One region of the Pseudomonas sp. LS1212 genome, then DNA from elsewhere that is predicted to be linked to it. Evidence: predicted binding sites of a transcription regulator. Region 1 holds the regulator's gene; each other region holds the start of a gene.
The links. Region 1 encodes sigma-54, which starts transcription at its own class of promoters, with help from an activator protein. Its sites were predicted from a motif close to ANTGGCATNNANNTTGCTNT; they were not measured.
Positions count from the first base shown of each region.

Region 1 (6,548 bases):
CGTGACCACTGCGATCATCAGCGGCCGCAAGACCCCGGTGGTCGAACGGCGCGCAAAAAACCTGGGCATCCCGCACCTCTACCAGGGCCGCGAAGATAAATTGGTGGTATTGGACGAACTTCTCGGCCAACTCAACCTAAGCTATGAGCAAGTCGCCTATCTGGGCGACGACCTGCCCGATCTGCCGGTAATCCGCCGTGTAGGCCTGGGCATGGCGGTAGCCAATGCTGCCGGATTCGTGCGCGAGCACGCCCATGGCGTCACCCTGGCACGCGGCGGTGAAGGCGCTGCCAGAGAGTTCTGCGAGCTCATCCTGCAAGCCCAGGGCAACCTCGCCGCGGCCAACGCCAATTATTTGTAGAGCGATACATGTTCAGTAAAAAGATCCGTAACATTGCCCTGTTCAGCGTGATCGCCGCGCTGCTGGCGGCCGTCGGCTACTGGAACATCAGCCCGGAGAGCTTTCTCGACCGGCCAACGGCCAGCGTCGACGAAAGCGCCATCGACTACTACGCCATCAACGCCCACAGCGTTCAGTTCCTGCCCGATGGCAAGCTGCAGTACGAAATGACTGCCGACAAGGTCGAACACATGAAGGCCAGCGAGATCACCCTGCTGACCAAGCCAGACCTGCAGATGTATCGCGGCACGGAGTTCCCCTGGCACGTGCAGAGCGAGCGCGGCGAAGTCAACCCGGACGGCTCCGAAGTCGAATTGATCGATTCGGTGCGTGTTGCGCGTACCGATCAGAAGAACCGCGCGACCATTGTCACCAGTTCACGCATGACCGTATTCCCGCAGAAGCAATTTGCTCAGACCCAGCAAGCCGTTAGAATCGAGGGCGGTGGCGGGGTGTCCACGGGCGTAGGCATGAAAGCGTATTTGAAAGATAGCAGGATCAACCTGTTGTCCAACGTAAGAGGACAGTATGAGGCTCGTTAAAACCCTCCCTTTTTTGCTCGGCTTGAGCGCAGCACTGGGAAGCGTGAGCGCCTGGGCCCTGCCGACTGACCGCGATCAGCCCATTCACATCCAGTCTGACGACGCTCAGCTCGATGACAAGCAAGGTATCGCCACCTACACAGGCAACGTCATCATCACCCAGGGCTCGATGAAGATCACTGGCAACAAGGTGACCATCACCCGCTCGGCAGCCGGCGACGTCGACGTCTTCACCGCTGTCGGCAACCTTGCCTACTACGAGCAAAAGCCTGCCGTCGACAAGCAGATCGTCCAGGCCTACGCCGTGACGATTCAATATCACGCCGCGCTGGATCGCATCGTGCTGATCGACAAGGCCAAGGTCATTAACGAAGGCAACACCACCGAAGGCGAAAAAATCGTCTACGACACCGTCAAGCAGGTTGCCAATGCCGGTCGCGCCACTGGCGCCAATGTCACCACTCCGCGCCCGCGGATCGACATGGTGATCCAGCCGAAAAAGAAAACCGACGAGCAGAAGGCCCAGTAATGGCGACTCTGAAAGCTCAGCATTTGGCCAAAAGCTACAAAAGCCGACAAGTCGTGCGCGACGTCAGCCTGTCCATCGACAGCGGGCAGATCGTCGGCCTGCTCGGCCCCAACGGTGCCGGCAAGACCACCTGCTTCTACATGATCGTAGGCCTGGTCCTGGCCGATCAGGGCCGCGTCCTGATCGACGACCTGGATGTCAGCCATCAACCGATGCACGGCCGCGCCCGCGCCGGCATAGGCTATCTGCCCCAGGAAGCCTCGATCTTCCGCAAGCTGTCGGTGGCCGACAACATCATGGCCATCCTCGAGACCCGCAAGGAGCTCGACGGCGCCGGTCGTCGCAAGGAGCTGGAAAGCCTGCTGCAGGAGTTCCACATCAGCCACATCCGCGACAACCTCGGCATGAGCCTGTCCGGCGGTGAGCGTCGCCGCGTCGAGATCGCCCGCGCCCTGGCCACCGCGCCGAAATTCATTCTTCTCGATGAACCGTTCGCCGGTGTCGACCCGATTTCGGTTGGCGATATCAAGCAGATCATCCATCACCTCAAGGCCAAGGGTATCGGTGTCCTGATCACCGACCACAACGTCCGCGAGACGCTGGATATCTGCGAAACCGCTTACATCGTCAACGATGGCCAACTGATTGCCGAAGGCGACGCAGAGACCATCCTGGCCAATGAGCTGGTGAAAGAGGTTTACCTCGGCCACGAGTTCCGCCTGTAAGCACCGAGGTGTTAGGCGAATCGCCCGAGCGCTGGCAATTGGCATATTTACTGCCTTAATTGTTACAGCGCTCTAGGCAAACACTTCAGTTTCAGGCATATAATTTGCTTATGTTTGGCGCTTCGGTGCCCTGTAGTGGATGGCGCATGTGCGCCGGCGAATAAGGTGTTAAGCCCCTGCCATGAAACCATCGCTCGTCTTAAGAATGGGCCAGCAACTGACGATGACACCGCAGTTGCAACAGGCCATCCGTCTGCTTCAGTTGTCGACCCTGGACCTCCAACAGGAAATCCAGGAAGCCCTGGAGTCCAATCCCATGCTCGAGCGCCAGGAAGAAGGCGACGACTTCGACAACAGCGATCCGCTGGCCGACAACGTCGAGCAGAAGACTACCCCCGAAATCCAGGAGCCCAGCTACCAGGAGTCCACCCCAACGGTAGACAACCTTGAGGAGGGCGAATGGAACGAACGCATTCCCAACGAACTGCCGGTCGACACCGCCTGGGAAGACATTTACCAGACCAGCGCCAGCAGCCTGCCCAGCAACGATGACGACGAGTGGGACTTCACCACCCGCACCTCCGCTGGCGAGAGCCTGCAAAGCCACCTGCTCTGGCAATTGAACCTGGCACCGATGTCCGACACCGATCGGCTCATCGCCGTGACCCTGATCGACTGCATCAACAATCAGGGCTACCTGGACGAGACTCTCGAAGAGATCTGCGAGGCCTTCGACCCGGAACTGGACGTCGAGCTCGACGAGATCGAAGCCGTCCTTCACCGCATCCAGCAATTCGAGCCGGCCGGAATCGGCGCCCGCAACCTGGGTGAATGCCTGCTGCTGCAACTGCGCCAGATGCATCCCAAGACGCCTTGGCTGGCCGAAGCCCAGCGCCTGGTCACCGACTACATCGATTTGCTCGGTAGCCGCGACTACAGCCAGCTGATGCGCCGCATGAAGCTCAAGGAAGACGAGCTGCGCCAGGTCATCGAACTGGTCCAGAGCCTGAACCCGCGCCCAGGCTCGCAAATCGAGTCCACCGAACCCGAATACGTCGTACCGGACGTGATCGTGCGCAAGGACAACGAGCGCTGGCTGGTCGAGCTCAATCAAGAATCGGTACCGCGCCTGCGGGTCAATCCGCAATACGCAGGTTTCGTGCGCCGCGCCGACACCAGTGCCGACAACACCTTCATGCGCAACCAGCTGCAGGAAGCCCGCTGGTTTATCAAGAGCCTGCAGAGCCGCAATGAGACCCTGATGAAAGTGGCCACGCAAATCGTCGAGCATCAGCGGGGCTTCCTCGACTATGGCGACGAGGCCATGAAGCCGCTGGTGCTGCATGACATCGCGGAGGCCGTGGGCATGCACGAGTCGACCATTTCCCGTGTTACCACGCAGAAATACATGCATACCCCGCGTGGCATCTACGAGCTGAAATACTTTTTCTCAAGCCACGTCAGCACCTCCGAAGGCGGCGAATGCTCGTCCACGGCCATCCGGGCGATCATCAAAAAACTGGTTGCTGCGGAAAATCAGAAAAAGCCATTGAGTGACAGCAAGATCGCTGGTTTACTGGAGGCACAAGGCATCCAGGTAGCCCGTCGAACCGTCGCCAAATACCGCGAGTCACTCGGCATCGCACCGTCGAGCGAACGCAAGCGATTGATGTAGTCGACTGGCAGGTCCCTGAGATGCGCCACAGCGTTCCAGTGGCAGGCAACAGGCCTGCCTCTTTATGCAATGGCAATAAGGAGAAGCGGTATGCAAGTCAACATCAGTGGACATCAACTGGTTGTGACCGATCCCTTGCGCGATTACATCGGCGAAAAACTCGACCGATTGGAGCGCCATTTCGACAAGATCACCAATGTGCAGGTCATCATGGAGGTCGAGAAGCTGAAACAGAAAATCGAGGCCACCCTGCGCATTCCCGGCGGTGAAGTCGTCGCCAATGCGGAACATGACGACATGTATGCAGCAATCGACCTGCTCACCGACAAGCTCGACCGCCAACTAAAAAAACACAAGGAAAAACAGCAGAGCCTTTTGCAAGGTGCGACTGCTCGCTGATACCCCCCACCCATGATTCGACTTGAAAACATCCTGACCCCCGGCCGTTCACTCGTGAACGTGCCGGGCGGCAGTAAAAAACGCGTACTCGAACAAATTGCCAACTTGATCCACCGGGAAGTCCCGGATCTGGAGATGCAAGATGTCTACGAGAGCCTGATCGCCCGTGAAAAACTGGGCTCTACCGGCTTTGGCAATGGCATCGCCATTCCCCACTGCCGACTCCATGGCTGTACCTCACCGATCAGCGCCCTGCTACACCTGGACGCCCCGGTAGATTTCGACGCCATCGATGGTGCACCAGTCGACCTGCTGTTCGTCCTGCTGGTCCCGGAAGCTGCCACCGATGCGCACCTGGAGCTGCTACGCCAGATCGCCAGCATGCTCGACCGAAAGGAAGTACGCGACAGACTGCGCTCGGCAGCGAGCAACGAAGAGCTGTATAAAGTCGTAACGGAAGTACAGAGCGGTCAATAACCATGCGTTTGATCATCGTCAGCGGTCGTTCCGGCTCAGGTAAAAGCACTGCCCTCGCGGTACTGGAGGACAGCGGCTTCTATTGCATTGACAACCTGCCTGCCGGACTGCTACCCGAGCTTGCAGAAAGCGCCCTGATCAATACCGAGCTGTTGCAACCGCTGGTGGCCGTGTCGATCGACGCACGTAACCTGCCCAGCCATCTGTCGCGCTTCCCGCAGTTGCTCGAAGAAGCGCGCAGCCGGCATATCCAGTGCGACGTCCTGTACCTGGATGCCGATGAAGAAACCCTGCTCAAGCGCTTCTCCGAGACCCGTCGACGTCATCCGCTGAGCAACCCCAATCGCTCCCTCGCCGAAGCCATTCGCGTTGAAAGCGACCTGCTTGGGCCAATCGCGGATCTGGCCGACCTCAAGATCAACACGACCAACCTGAACCTGTATCAACTGCGCGACACCATCAAGCTACGCCTGCTCAATACCCCCGAGCCAGGCACGGCGTTCCTGGTCGAGTCATTCGGGTTCAAGCGCGGGATGCCGGTCGATGCCGACCTGGTCTTCGATGTGCGTTGCCTGCCCAACCCCTATTGGAAGCCGGAGTTGCGTGATCAGTCCGGCCTCGACCAGCCGGTTGCCGATTACCTGGCGGCCCAGCCGGATGTCGAAGAGATGTATCAAGATATCTCCAGTTACCTGCTCAAATGGCTACCCCGCTTTGCTGCAAGCAACCGTGCGTATGTCACCATTGCCATTGGCTGCACCGGTGGGCACCACCGTTCCGTCTACCTGACCGAACGTCTGGGTCAGGCGCTGCAGCAATCGCTCAAGAATGTTCAGGTTCGCCACCGCGACCTTTAGCCCAAAGGATTCCTTCCCGCGATGCCCGCTCTTGAAATCGAAATCATCAACAAGCTTGGCTTGCATGCACGAGCGGCTGCAAAGTTCGTCGGCGTTGCTGGCAGGTATCCCTGCCAGATAAGAGCCGGGCGCACTCGCGAATCCATGGTCGACGGCAAAAGCATAATGGCCGTGATGATGCTGGCCGCCGGCAAAGGCACCCGAGTTCATCTGCATGCCGAAGGGGACCAGGAGCAAGAGGCGCTGGACGCCCTTGTAGCGCTGATCAACAACTACTTTGACGAAGGCGAATAGGCCGCAGGAAATAGATCACGCAACCTGCATCCAGCGAGAAAGTGATATTTGAATTGAAATAGACGCAAACAAAAAAGGCGTGCCGCCCGAGCGACACGCCTTTTTTGATATACGTTTTCTAGCTGCCGGCTATCGTCATCCGTTCGATCAACACCGAACCTGTATGAATATTGCTACGGGTTTCAAGATCATTACCGATTGCGACAATTTGTTGGAACATGTCTTTCATATTGCCGGCGATCGTCACCTCCTGAACCGCGAACTGGATTTCGCCATTTTCGACCCAGAAGCCCGCCGCACCGCGTGAATAATCGCCCGTGACCATGTTCAGGCCTTGCCCCATCAACTCGGTTACCAGCAAGCCTCGGCCCATCCTGCGAAGTAGTGCCGCCTGGTCCTCGATGCCGTGGGTGACGAACACATTGTGCACGCCACCGGCGTTGGCGGTGCTTGGCAACCCAAGCTTGCGACCCGAATAGGTGCCCAACACATACGACACCAGCTGGCCATTCTCGATGAAAGGTTTGGCATAGGTCGCCAAACCATCGCCATCGAACGCCGAGCTGCCCAATGCGCGCTGCAAATGCGGGCGCTCATCGAGGGTCAGCCACTCGGGAAACAAGCGTTGCCCCATCGTCCCCTCAAGGAAG
Region 1 covers NZ_CP102951.1:4,805,269-4,811,816, forward strand. The annotation lists gene NVV94_RS22370 (HAD family hydrolase) at 1-361, shown strand, start outside; gene lptC (LPS export ABC transporter periplasmic protein LptC) at 370-942, shown strand; gene lptA (lipopolysaccharide transport periplasmic protein LptA) at 929-1,471, shown strand; gene lptB (LPS export ABC transporter ATP-binding protein) at 1,471-2,196, shown strand; gene NVV94_RS22390 (RNA polymerase factor sigma-54) at 2,378-3,871, shown strand; gene hpf (ribosome hibernation-promoting factor, HPF/YfiA family) at 3,962-4,270, shown strand; gene ptsN (PTS IIA-like nitrogen regulatory protein PtsN) at 4,283-4,747, shown strand; gene rapZ (RNase adapter RapZ) at 4,750-5,604, shown strand; gene NVV94_RS22410 (HPr family phosphocarrier protein) at 5,626-5,898, shown strand; gene pmbA (metalloprotease PmbA) at 6,017-6,548, opposite strand, start outside.

Region 2 (6,548 bases), 630 kb from region 1:
AGGCGTTCCTGGTGGCCAACCCGGACATCAATTACGACGATAGTTTCCCGATTCCGCTGGGTGAGTGGGTCGTGGTCGGCAGCCTGCCGGACACGGTCCTGTTCCAGGCCGACAGCTATCAGGATCTGTTCGCGCAGATCGTTGATTCGTTCGGCAAGGATGTGGCGTTCAATATCAAGCCCAGGCAGCTGGCCAAGGTCGAAGCGCTGACGGCGCTCAATCGCATTCAGGTGCAAATGGGCAGCATGAACAAGGAGGCCGGCGGCTATGTGCTGATGAACTTCAGCCAACTGCTCGACGATGAACTGCAAATGGTGCTGGTCTACGGCAATGACGTGGCCCGGGTGCTGGAGCTCTGCGCCGAAGTGGGCATCGCCGCAGCGCCGGCTCTCGAAGCGCTGCGGGTTGCCGTGCACGTTTAAGGCACGCCCGACTACCCTGAGGATGCATATCATCACTCGGGAGCATCACATGGGTTCCACTTTCAATAGCCTGGTTGGCCTGATCATCCTGGCGCTGGATATCTGGGCCATTGCCGGCCCGCACGGCAACGTCAGGCTCTAGCGGTCAGATCAGCCAGGCGCCTTCGAGCTGCAGCAGTTGTTGCTTGCGCTCCAGGCCGCCGGCGTAGCCGGTCAGCGTGCCATTGCTGCCGATGACGCGATGGCAGGGAACGATCACGGCGATCGGGTTGGCACCATTGGCGGTGCCCACGGCGCGAATCGCCCTGGGGCGCTCGATGGTCTGGGCCAGTTGTGCATAACTGCAGGTGCGGCCGTAGGGAATGGCCAGCAGTGCCTGCCAGACCTGTTGCTGGAACGGCGTGCCACGGGGTGCCAGTTGCAGCTCGAAACGCTCACGGCGGCCTGCGAAATACTCATCGAGCTGGCGACAGGCCGCATCGAGCTGATTGCTCGCCGGGTACCAGTCGTCAGCCAGTTCCCAGGGTTGCGCGGCGTCCATATGCACCAGGCGCAGTCCCGCTTCATCTCCAGCGAGCAACAGTTGGCCGATGGGGCTTGGGTGATAGCGGTAGTACATGCTGGTACTTTCCTGGGGTGTGGATAAATAAAGATACCGCGAACGCCGCGCAAGTGTTCGACCTGTCATGTCTGGCGACGTAAAATGCGCGCCTTTCTTCAGGGACGGGCCACCGTCCGTTGCCAGCATTCACCAGGGACCTGCCCATGAGCGAATACCTCGAGACATTGTACGAAGGCTACGGCCAGCGTTTCAGCATGGAAAAACTCCTGCACGAAGTGCGCACTGAACACCAGCACCTGGTGATCTTCCAGAACGCGCGCATGGGGCGAGTCATGGCTCTGGACGGGGTTATCCAGACCACCGAAGCCGACGAGTTCATCTACCACGAGATGCTCACCCATGTGCCGATTCTGGCCCATGGCACCGCCAGGCGCGTGCTGATCATCGGCGGCGGCGATGGCGGCATGCTGCGTGAAGTGGCCAAGCACCGCAGCATCGAGCACATCACCATGGTCGAAATCGACGGTACCGTGGTGGATATGTGCAAGGAGTTCCTGCCCGACCACTCCAAGGGCGCTTTTGAGGATCCACGCCTGAACCTGGTGATCGATGACGGCATGCGTTTCGTCTCGACCACCCAGGAGAAGTTCGATGTCATCATCTCCGACTCCACCGACCCGATCGGCCCGGGCGAGGTGTTGTTCTCCGAAAACTTCTACCAGGCCTGCCATCGCTGCCTGAACGAAGGCGGCATTCTGGTGACCCAGAACGGCACCCCCTTCATGCAACTCAGTGAAGTGCAAACCACGGCCGGCCGCATGCGCAGCCTGTTCCCCGATTGGCACTTCTACCAGGCGGCGGTTCCAACCTACATCGGCGGGGCCATGACGTTCGCCTGGGGCGCGACCGACACCGCCTACCGCAAGTTGCCGCTGGAAACCCTGCGTCAGCGCTTTGCCGGCAGCGGGATCGTGACGCGCTACTACAACCCCGAGATTCACATCGGGGCGTTCGCCTTGCCACAATATGTGCTGCAGGCAGTGAACAAGCCAAGCAACGACTGATCCATTTCCAGCACAGACTTTGTGGGAAGGCTCTCGCGGCCTGGGCCGCTCCCACAAGGTGCTGCGCATTTTTGTTTCAAAAGCGCGCTATCAACGAAATTTTCACATTTCATCGAAGACAATTCGCGCGCGTACTTCCTGCTCGATGAGTGGCTGTGCATCTATATGGCAATGGTGCAGCATTGCCACTTCGCAAAGTCGATTCGAATTTCAACCCGTTTTCCTATGGATCCTCAAACCACATGGCTACTACGGACGCCTTGAGTCAGCAGCGGGCTTCGTCGCGCTTGCTGCAACCGACTATCAAATCGCATCTGGCCTACACGCTGCTCAGCGCACTGGCCATCATGGTGATGCTCAGCCTGCTGCGTCTTGCGTTGCTGGTTTACAACCGCGAGATGATCGGCAATACGCCGGCCATGACCTTTGTCGAAGCGTTCCTCAATGGTCTGCGCTTCGACCTGCGTCTGGTGGTTTATCTCTGCATTCCAATGCTGCTGGCGGTTCTCGGTGCCCGCGTCATGGCCGCTCGCGGATTCTTCCGAGTCTGGTTGACCATCGTTTCGAGCCTGGCGCTGTTCCTCGGGCTGATGGAGATGGACTTCTATCGCGAATTCCACCAGCGCCTCAACGGCCTGGTCTTCCAGTACGTGAAGGAAGACCCCAAGACCGTCCTGAGCATGCTCTGGTACGGCTTCCCGGTGGTGCGTTACCTGCTGGCCTGGGCCTTCGTGACTTGGCTGTTGAGCCTGGTTTTCAAGGGCATCGACCGCCTGACCCGCCCCAGCGACGAGTACGGCTCGGCCATGGCCGGTTCGCGTGGTGCGGCCCCCTGGTATACCCGCGTCGGCGTATTCGTGGTCATCCTGCTGATCGCCGTCGTCGCCGCCCGCGGCACCTTGCGTCAAGGCCCGCCACTGCGCTGGGGCGATGCCTATACCACTGACTCGAACTTTGCCAACCAGCTGGGCCTCAACGGTACCCTCAGCCTGGTGGAAGCGGGCAAGAGCCGCCTGTCCGAAGACCACGACAACCTCTGGAAGGCCACGTTGCCGCAGCCTGAAGCGCAGCAGACGGTCCGCGACCTGTTGCTGACGTCGAACGACAATCTGGTAGACGGCGAAACGGCCGCCATCCGTCGTGATTACCTGCCGCCGGCGGAAAACACCCTGCCGATTCGCAACGTGGTGGTGATTCTGATGGAGAGCTTTGCCGGTCACTCGGTCGGCGCCCTGGGTAGCGAGGCGAACATCACGCCGTACTTCGACAAGCTGGCCAAAGAGGGCCTGCTGTTCGACCATTTCTTCTCCAATGGTACCCATACTCACCAGGGCATGTTCGCCACCATGGCCTGCTTCCCCAACCTGCCTGGTTTTGAATACCTGATGCAGACGCCCGAAGGCAGCCACAAGCTGTCGGGCCTGCCAGCGTTGCTCAGCCCCCGCGGCTACGATGACGTGTATGTCTATAACGGCAATTTTGCCTGGGACAACCAGTCGGGCTTCTTCAGCAACCAGGGCATGACCAACTTCATCGGCCGCGAGGACTACGTCAACCCGGTCTTCTCCGATCCGACCTGGGGCGTTTCCGACCAGGACATGTTCGACCGTGGTGCGCAGGAACTGGAGGACAACTTCGGCAAGAACGGGAAGCCGTTCTATGCCTTGCTGCAGACCCTGTCCAACCATACCCCGTATGCACTGCCCAAGGACTTGCCGGTGGAGCCTGTGACCGGTCATGGCACCCTCGACCTGCACCTGACGGCCATGCGCTATTCGGACTGGGCATTGGGTCAGTTCTTCGAGAAAGCGCGCAAGGCGCCTTACTTCAAGGAAACCCTGTTTGTGGTCGTCGGCGACCACGGCTTTGGCAACAACAAGCAGATCACCGAAATGGACCTGGGCCGTTTCAACGTGCCGCTGCTGCTGATCGGCCCTGGCATCCAGGAAAAGTTCGGCGCGCGTAACAGCACTGTCGGCACCCAGATCGACATCGTCCCGACCATCATGGGCCGCCTGGGGGGTGAAGTGCGTCATCAATGCTGGGGCCGTGACCTGCTGAACTTGCCCGAAGGGGACAAGGGCTTCGGCGTGATCAAGCCCTCGGGCAGCGATCAGACCGTGGCACTGATCACCGGTAATCGGATCCTGGTCGAGCCCAAGGAAATGGCGGCGCGGGTCTACCGCTATGAGCTGGGTGCCAATCCGAAGTCCGAGTTGATCCACAGTGAGTCCGATAAGGCTGAGCTCAAGCGCAAGCTGGAGTCCTTCCTGCAGACCGCGACCAAGAGCCTGATCGACAACACTGCCGGTGTTGTGGGCGGTATGCCGGACTGATCCTCTGCTGTTGAAATGGAAGAGGCCCCTCGCGGGCGGGCCTCTTTTTTTTTACTTATGGCCCGTGGAACGAATGTTCGGCTTGCAGGGTCAAGAATGTGTATACCTGTATCACGCAGCATCGCTTCTCTTTGCTGAGGAGATACCAATGAAAGAATGGGAAATCACTTACACCGACAACAGCGGTGCTCCAGCCAGCCTGCAAACGACCTCCGATCAACGCCCGAGCGCCGAAGAAGCCGCGCGGCTGATTCGTTCGCATTTGTTTCCGGTCATGGATGAGATCGATCTCAATGACTATCAGGACCGGACCGCGTCGCCGACCGAGACATGGCTGGCAGAGAACAGCGGCGTAAAAATCCTTTCCATCGTTGAAGTGCCTTGAAACCCTGGTCTGAACCAGGCCCTCTTGGCACCGGCGCTTGCTTCACGCTACTCTGCAATCGAGATCAGCGAATCACTCGCTACGATCTGATCTTGTCAGCTCCATGCTTGCTCCAGGTTTTTGATCGGCAATTGCCCTGTTCAGGGCCGGACCTGGAAGTTTGAAAGTCTATCCATCGGTATTGAGGAGGACGATTCATGAGCACAGCCTATCAAGAAGACATCAGCAGCAGTGTGCTGCGCCGCATGAAAGAAGGCGGTTTCGACTTTGCACGTATTCACCCCATCGAGTTCTACGCCATATTCCCGGATGAGGAACGGGCGCGCAGGGCTGCGGGCAAATTTCGTGGAGAGTCATTGAGTGCGCAAGTCAGTGAACGGGATGACGGCGGCTGGAGCCTTGAATTGAGCAAGGTGATGTACGCCACCTATGGCGGTATTGGTGAGTTCGAGCAGAACTTCGAAGCCGTCATCGCCCCCCTGGGCGGAGAGATCGAAGGTTGGGGTGTCAAGCAGGAGGTCAGGCGCCCATTGGCATGATTGGATTCACCGGCTTGCATCGGCTGACCTCGGGTCGGCCGATGTCGTTTTCGGGCCTTGAAAAAAAAATGGCCACCGAAGTGGTGGCCGAAAGGGAAGAGTACGGAATGGAGTTGCCGTAGGAGTTTGATCCTTGGCGTGCATGAATTATCGGCGATATCTCGTGGGCAGCCCAATGAACTCTGTCTATGCTGGTCATAGCAATACGCCGGTAGTTACACGCTTCGCAATGGAGCGCTCGATGATCAGTTGACGCAGTTACCGCACGGCAATGGTGCGGCGCTTTTGGGAACCATCGTCAACTGCTTGAATTTAAAGCGCTTATGCCGCTGGCACGGGCCTTGCGAAGGCCTTGGTGTCCGGGTGACAAGGAGTACGGCATGATCCGCACCTATTTTGATGAAATGTATGCTGCCGACGGCCAGGTCCGTCCGCACTATCGGGAGTTCGCCCGTTGGTTGGCCGAGACGCCTCAGGAGCTTCTGGCACAACGGCGACGAGAGGCCGATTTGTTGTTTCATCGCGCCGGTATCACTTTCACGCTCTACGGTGACGAGCAGGGCACCGAGCGATTGATCCCGTTCGATACAATCCCGCGCAGTATTCCGGCCAGTGAGTGGCGGGTGGTCGAGCGCGGCTGTATTCAGCGGGTCAAGGCCTTGAACCTGTTTCTCGCGGACCTTTACCACGATCAACGGATCATCAAGGCCGGGATCATTCCGGCCGAGCAGGTGCTGGCCAACGATCAGTACCAGTTGGCCATGCAGGGCTTGAACCTGCACCGCGATATCTATTCGCACATCTCCGGGGTCGATCTGGTGCGTGATGGCGATGGCACTTACTACGTGCTGGAAGACAACCTGCGCACGCCCAGCGGTGTCAGCTACATGCTTGAAGACCGCAAGATGATGATGCGGCTGTTTCCCGAGCTGTTCGCTGCCCAGCGCATCGCGCCGATCGACCACTACCCGAACCTGTTGCTCGATACCCTCAAAAGCTCGAGCCCCCTGGAAAACCCGAGCGTCGTGGTGCTGACCCCCGGGCGGTTCAACAGTGCCTTTTTCGAGCATGCCTTCCTGGCGCGGGAAATGGGCGTGGAGCTGGTGGAGGGCGCCGACCTGTTCGTGCGTGACGACCACGTGTTCATGCGCACCACGGACGGGCCCAAGCCGGTGGATGTGATTTACCGGCGCCTGGACGATGCCTTCCTCGATCCGCTGGCATTCAACCCGCAATCAAT
Region 2 covers NZ_CP102951.1:4,173,613-4,180,160, reverse strand. The annotation lists gene NVV94_RS19430 (hypothetical protein) at 1-422, shown strand, start outside; gene NVV94_RS19425 (methylated-DNA--[protein]-cysteine S-methyltransferase) at 568-1,041, opposite strand; gene speE (polyamine aminopropyltransferase) at 1,188-2,048, shown strand; gene NVV94_RS19415 (LTA synthase family protein) at 2,291-4,384, shown strand; gene NVV94_RS19410 (hypothetical protein) at 4,533-4,769, shown strand; gene NVV94_RS19405 (ribonuclease E inhibitor RraB) at 4,967-5,308, shown strand; gene NVV94_RS19400 (circularly permuted type 2 ATP-grasp protein) at 5,689-6,548, shown strand, end outside.
Region 2: a site for sigma-54 is predicted at 5,637-5,656, ahead of NVV94_RS19400 (circularly permuted type 2 ATP-grasp protein). Genes of this name have one in related genera too.

Region 3 (6,548 bases), 2.5 Mb from region 1:
AAGCCTGCGAGAATGTTCGCGGCTTGGAAAGCGGGGAGGTCGAGCCTCGGTTGTCGTAAAGCGAAGGGGATTCGCCGCCCATCAGAATTCTGAGCTGATTGGACGTGGCCATCTGCTGCAATTGAATGGACCGGCCATTGCTGGCGTTGGCGGCGTGACAATCGCTCATCAACCGAGCCAGAACATCCAGCCGGGCGAGCAATTGGCTACCCAGGTGCGACTGGCTGGCCAGAACCTCCACGCCACTGCGCTCAGGGCTCAAGTTCAGGCTGGCCAGCAACTCGCTGCGCAAGCGGCCGTGTTGATCGAGCAACACGATCAGCGATTGTTTCTGGGCCAGGATATTTTCCAGCAGCGGCATATCACGACCATGCAAGGCGAGGGCTTCGGCCTGCAGCAACTCCAGCAGATGTTGTGCAGGGAGAATGTCTTCTTCGATCAATTGCAATAATTTGGTGTCGTGCATGGCTGGCTCTGGTTTTCAGCGTCCAGAAGGTCGCGCAGGCGAAGGCCTAGCGCTGGGCTTCGAAGTTAAGCAGTTTGCTGGCGACACGGTTGCTGTCGACTTTATAGCTGCCGTCGGCGATCGCGGCTTTCAACTCGGCGACTCGCGCCTTGTCGACAGCCGGTTGCTCGCGCAGCTTGTCAGTGACCTTCTGCAACTGTTGTGCCTCTTGACTCAAGTGCACCGACTCCCCGCTGATACTGCTGTCGGCAGCCTTGGGCGCTGCAGCAGGCTGGCTGGCTGCTGCTTCCTGGGTGCCGCCGGTGCGAGTACTACTCGTCACCGCAGGGGCGTTATTCAGACGACTGATGTCGATAACCATGATGGAAAAAACCTCTGGGAATTTGGACGCTTGCCTTGTTTTCGGCCAAACCCAAAAAAACTTTAGGCGCAAATCAAGCAGGGCTTCACGCCAAGGCCGTGGACCTCGATCAGACACAGTGTAGGAAAAGCGGTTCCCTGCCGCCAGCAGTCGTTTGCTCTACATGGCGACTTCCACTTGCCCCGGGCCTGTGACCCGCGCCTTGACCACGCGCCTGGAGTTCAGGTTGCGCACCCGGATCTGCTCGCTGACGCCGCCCTTGGACAGGGCTTCGCCCGGCATGCGCACGCTCAGCGTGCCGCTGCGGGCAGTAATGACGACCTGGTCGCCCTTGCGAATCACCTCGGCCTGTTCCATATGGGTGGGTGTCAGGACCTGGTCGATGACCGTTGCGCGGACCAGCTTCTGTCCGAGTGCCTGGTCCAGGGATGTCAGGTAACCCTGGCTTAGCAGGCCGACATCCCGTTCGCGCAGGGTGATGTCCTGCTCGCCCAGGACGCTTTCGCGCTTGAGCGGCCGGGTGGTGGTGACCACCTCGCGAAACAGGCGTACCTGCGCGGGCACGAATACCGTCCAGGGGGCCGTGCCATCGCAACGAACCCGCACTGTAACCCGGCCCAGCGGCTGCGCCGGACTTTCCAGGCTTGCTGTCAATTCCTTGTCGCAGTGCGGCATGCGCAGGCGCGGGTCGAGCTGATTGACCTGGATCTCATAGCGCCCTTCGGTTTGGCTGGTCGCCAAAAAATCTTCGACGGTGAATTCAAGAAACCCTTGAGTGACACCGATAAGCTGTTCGGGCAAGGTAACGGAGTCCGCCAGCAGCCGATTGCCAGAGAGCATCAGGCAGGTCGCGGTCAGGACACAGAACAAGCTGCGTGTCAGGCGTCGAAAAAATGTCGTTTTGGTGTTCATAAGATTTGAAAAAGCAAGGCCCGTGCCGATTGATGACACGCCCTAAGGAGTCTGACATGGCTGGTGTAATGGATTCGGTGAACCAGCGCACTCAACTGGTAGGGCAGAATCGCCTTGAACTTCTGCTGTTTCGGCTCAATGGGCAGCAGTTGTACGGGATTAATGTGTTCAAGGTTCGCGAGGTGCTGCAATGCCCCAAGCTGACCCTGCTGCCCAGATCCAGCCCGGTAGTGCGCGGTGTCGCGAGTATTCGTGGGGCGACCATCCCGATCCTCGATCTGGCGATGGCGACCGGGTTGCCCGGTCGATTGGATATCAAGGACACCTTCGTGATCATCACGGAGTACAACACCAAGATTCAGGGGTTCCTGGTGCATTCGGTCGAGCGCATCGTCAACATGAACTGGGAAGAGATTCATCCGCCACCCAAGGGGACGGGGCGCGATCATTACCTGACGGCGGTGACGCGAATCGATAACCAGTTGGTTGAAATCATCGACGTGGAGAAAATTCTCGCCGAGGTGGCGCCGACCTCCGAAGCCATTTCGGTGGGTGTGATCGACCCCCAGATCCAGCACAAGGCGACTTCCCTGCGGGTGCTGACGGTGGATGACTCCTCGGTGGCGCGCAAGCAGGTGAGCCGTTGCCTGCAGGCGGTCGGCGTCGAGGTCGTGGCCTTGAACGACGGGCGTCAGGCCCTGGAGTACCTGCGCAAGCTGGTGGAGGAGGGCAAGCGGCCGGATGAAGAGTTCCTGATGATGATTTCCGACATCGAGATGCCGGAAATGGACGGCTATACCCTCACGGCCGAAATCCGCAACGACCCACGCATGCAGAAACTGCACATCACCCTGCATACTTCGTTGTCGGGTGTATTCAACCAGGCGATGGTCAAAAAGGTTGGGGCCGATGACTTTCTGGCCAAGTTCAAACCCGACGACCTGGCATCCCGGGTGATTGACCGGATCAAGGCAACGCAATAACGGCCAGGGGCGCGGCCCCTGGCGGTACTGATGATTTAAGAGGCGGCATCTTTGTCTACGGGTAATTTGGATTTCGAACAGTTCCGGGTCTTCCTGGAAAAAGCCTGTGGCATCTTGCTGGGCGAGAATAAGCAGTACCTGGTCTCCAGCCGTCTCAACAAGCTGATGGAGCAGCAGGGCATCAAGTCACTGGGTGATCTGGTGCAGCGGATTCAGACGCAGCCGCGCAGTGGTCTGCGCGAAATGGTGGTCGATGCCATGACCACCAACGAGACGCTCTGGTTTCGCGATACCTATCCCTTCGAGGTGCTCAAGAACAAGGTCTTGCCCGAGCAGATCAAGGCCAACCCCGGTCAGCGCCTGCGCATCTGGTCGGCGGCCTGTTCGTCGGGGCAGGAGCCGTATTCGATCTCCATGGCGATCGATGAATTCGAGCGCAGCAATCTCGGCCAGTTGAAACTGGGCGCCCAGATTGTCGCCACTGACCTGTCGGGCAGCATGCTGACCAACTGCAAGACGGGTGAGTACGACAGCCTGGCGATTGCCCGCGGGTTGTCCCAGGAGCGCTTGCAGCGTTACTTCGATCCCAAGGGGCCGGGGCGCTGGGCAGTGAAGTCGCCGATCCGAAGCCGGGTCGAGTTCCGTTCGTTCAACCTGCTCGACAGCTACGCGGTGTTGGGCAAGTTCGACATCGTGTTCTGTCGCAACGTGCTGATCTACTTTTCGGCGCAAGTGAAGAAGGACATCCTGATGCGTATCCATGGCACGCTCAAGCCGGGCGGCTATCTGTTCCTGGGGGCGTCAGAGGCGCTCAACGGTTTGCCGGATCATTACCAGATGGTTCAGTGCAGTCCGGGGATCATTTATCAGGCAAAGTAAAACCTGTGAAGAACTGAGGAGGCCAGCGGCCTCCTTTTTTTTCGCGCTGCAGAAACTGGCAAAAAAACGGCAGTGCACTTGCCGCTTTACTGGCACGCAGCGGAAATGCCTTGCCGCTTTTCTGGCATTGCCGCTTGCCTGCCTGTCTGGAAACCCTTGAATTAAAGGACTTTGCTCGCTTGGCACGAGGCTTGCTAAATCTTCGTCAACGAACCATCAGGTCAGCCCTTTAAGGTTTCCCGACATGAGCATCAGCTTCGACAAAGCGCTCGGCATCCACGAACAGGCACTGGGCTTTCGCGCCCAACGCGCCGAAGTGCTGGCCAATAACATCGCCAACGCCGACACCCCGAACTACAAGGCGCGCGATCTCGATTTCGCCACGGTGCTGGCATCGCAGAACGACAAGGTCAAGAACGGCACCTTCTCGCTGGAGCGGACCAACTCGCGACATATCGATGCTCGGGGCTTGAACATGGCGGATGCGTCACTGCAATACCGCACGCCGATGCAGCCATCGATCGACCAGAACACCGTCGATGCTCAGTTGGAACAGTCCAGCTACGCCGAAAACGCAGTCGGCTTCCAGGCCAGCTTCACGCTGCTCAACAGTAAATTCAAAGGGCTGGTATCGGCCCTGCGCGGAGAGTAGTTCATGTCTCTAGCCAGTGTTTTCAATATTGCCGGTAGCGGCATGAGTGCCCAGACCACTCGCCTGAACACCGTCGCCAGTAACATCGCCAACGCCGAGACCGTCTCTTCGAGCATCGATCAGACCTACCGTGCTCGTCACCCGGTGTTCGCCACCACCTTCCAGCAGGCACAAGCCGGCGGCAGCGCGTCGCTGTTCGAGGATCAGGATGCGGCAGGGCAGGGTGTGCAGGTCTTGGGTGTGGTCGAGGACCAGAGCAATCTCGAAGCGCGTTACGAGCCCAATCACCCCGCCGCCAACAAGGACGGCTACGTCTATTACCCCAACGTCAACGTGGTTGAGGAAATGGCCGACATGATCTCGGCCAGCCGCTCCTTCCAGACCAACGCGGAATTGATGAACACCGCGAAAACCATGATGCAGAAAGTCCTGACCCTGGGTCAGTGATAAGGGGCCAGGCGCGATGAGCACGACAGATACCAGCAACAGTGTCAGTAATTCGGTACTGACATCGCTGCAAAAGAAGACCGACACCACCAACGCCAATACCGGCACCGCCGGCAGTGCCCTGGGCAAGGATGCTTTCCTGCAATTGCTGGTCACCCAGATGCAGAACCAGAACCCACTCGACCCGCAGGACAACGGCGAGTTCGTGGCGCAACTGGCGCAGTTCAGCAGCCTGGAGAGCATGCAGTCGCTTAACAGCTCGGTGAACACCATTGTCAGCTCCTTCCAGTCTTCCCAGGCGCTGCAGGCTTCGTCGCTGGTAGGGCGCAGCGTCATCGTGCAATCCGACACAACGGAGGTCGACACCAGCAAGGGCATGACCGGCTCGGTCAACCTGAGCTCGTCGAGCACAGCGACCTCGGTCGGTGTGTATGACAGCAAGGGCGCGCTGGTGCGTACCCTCGATCTGGGTACCCAGGCCGCAGGCGCCGCGAGCTTTACCTGGGACGGCAAGAATGGCGACGGCGAATTGGCAGCGGCGGGCAAGTACACCTTCAAGGCCACCGCCACCATCAATGGCGTCGCCACGGCCATGACCACCAACCTGCCGGCTACTGTCAACAGCGTGACCATGGGCACAAACGGCGGTGAGATGAGCTTGAACCTGGCAGGGCTGGGCAGCGTCGCCCTGTCGAAAATTCAGTCGATTGGAATCTAGAGCCGGCTAACGCGGCGGGAGTGAGAACATGTCTTTCAATATCGGCCTCAGCGGGCTCTATGCGGCCAACAAAGCGCTGAACGTTACCGGCAACAACATCGCCAACGTGGCCACCTCCGGCTTCAAGTCCTCGCGTGCCGAGTTCGCCGACCAGTATGCGGCGTCGATCCGTGGTACCTCCGGCAAGACGGTTGTCGGAAGCGGCGTAACTACCGCGGCGGTGTCCCAATTGTTCACCCAGGGCAACATCAGCTCCACCGGCCAGAGCCTGGACCTGGCAATCAACGGCAATGGCTTCTTCGTGCTCAGCGACAATGGCTCGAAGATCTATACCCGTTCCGGTGCCTTCTATAGCGACAAGCAAGGTTATGTAGTCAATTCCAGCGGCAGCAACCTGCAGGGTTATGCCGTCGATGCCAACGGCAAATTGATGAATGGCGTGTTGACCAATCTACAGATCGACACCACGAACCTGTCGCCAAGCCCTACCGGGCAGATCAAAGAGACGGTGAACCTCAACTCCACGGCGACCACGCCTACCATCACGCCCTTCGATGCCACCAACGTCGCGAGTTACAATTACACCTTCAATACCGACGTCTACGACAGCCAGGGCAATGCCCACCAGATGAACCAGTATTTCGTCAAGGATGCAGTCGCCAACTCCTGGACCATGTACACCACCATCGACGGTCGCAACCCGGCCGATCCGACGTTGACCACCCCCCTCAGCAACAAGCTGCCGTTCAAGTCCGACGGCACGCTGGACACTGCCAGCATGACGGCCGGCGCAGTGGCCGGTGGCCTGACCATCAACGCCGACAAGACCTTCAGCCTTGCCGGCTGGCTACCCGCGGCGAAACAGCCCAATGGTACCTGGGCCGCCAACGGTGCCGCCGCCAAGGCGGGTGGCATTGGCCTGGATATGCTCTCGACTACTCAGAACAACGCAGCTTCAGCCACCACTGCCAAGAGCCAGGATGGTTATGCGACAGGTGAGTTGGCCGGTCTGGTCGTCGACACCAGCGGCAACCTGTTCGCCAGGTTCACCAATGGCCAGGACAAGGTCATTGGCCAGGTCGCCATGGCGAATTTCGCCAACCCCCAGGGCCTGACTCCGGTGGGGGGTA
Region 3 covers NZ_CP102951.1:1,613,762-1,620,309, forward strand. The annotation lists gene NVV94_RS07530 (flagella synthesis protein FlgN) at 1-466, opposite strand, end outside; gene flgM (flagellar biosynthesis anti-sigma factor FlgM) at 513-827, opposite strand; gene flgA (flagellar basal body P-ring formation chaperone FlgA) at 987-1,739, opposite strand; gene NVV94_RS07545 (chemotaxis protein CheV) at 1,796-2,722, shown strand; gene cheR (protein-glutamate O-methyltransferase CheR) at 2,774-3,601, shown strand; gene flgB (flagellar basal body rod protein FlgB) at 3,846-4,253, shown strand; gene flgC (flagellar basal body rod protein FlgC) at 4,257-4,700, shown strand; gene flgD (flagellar hook assembly protein FlgD) at 4,717-5,418, shown strand; gene flgE (flagellar hook protein FlgE) at 5,447-6,548, shown strand, end outside.
Region 3: a site for sigma-54 is predicted at 3,780-3,799, ahead of flgB (flagellar basal body rod protein FlgB). Genes of this name have one in related genera too.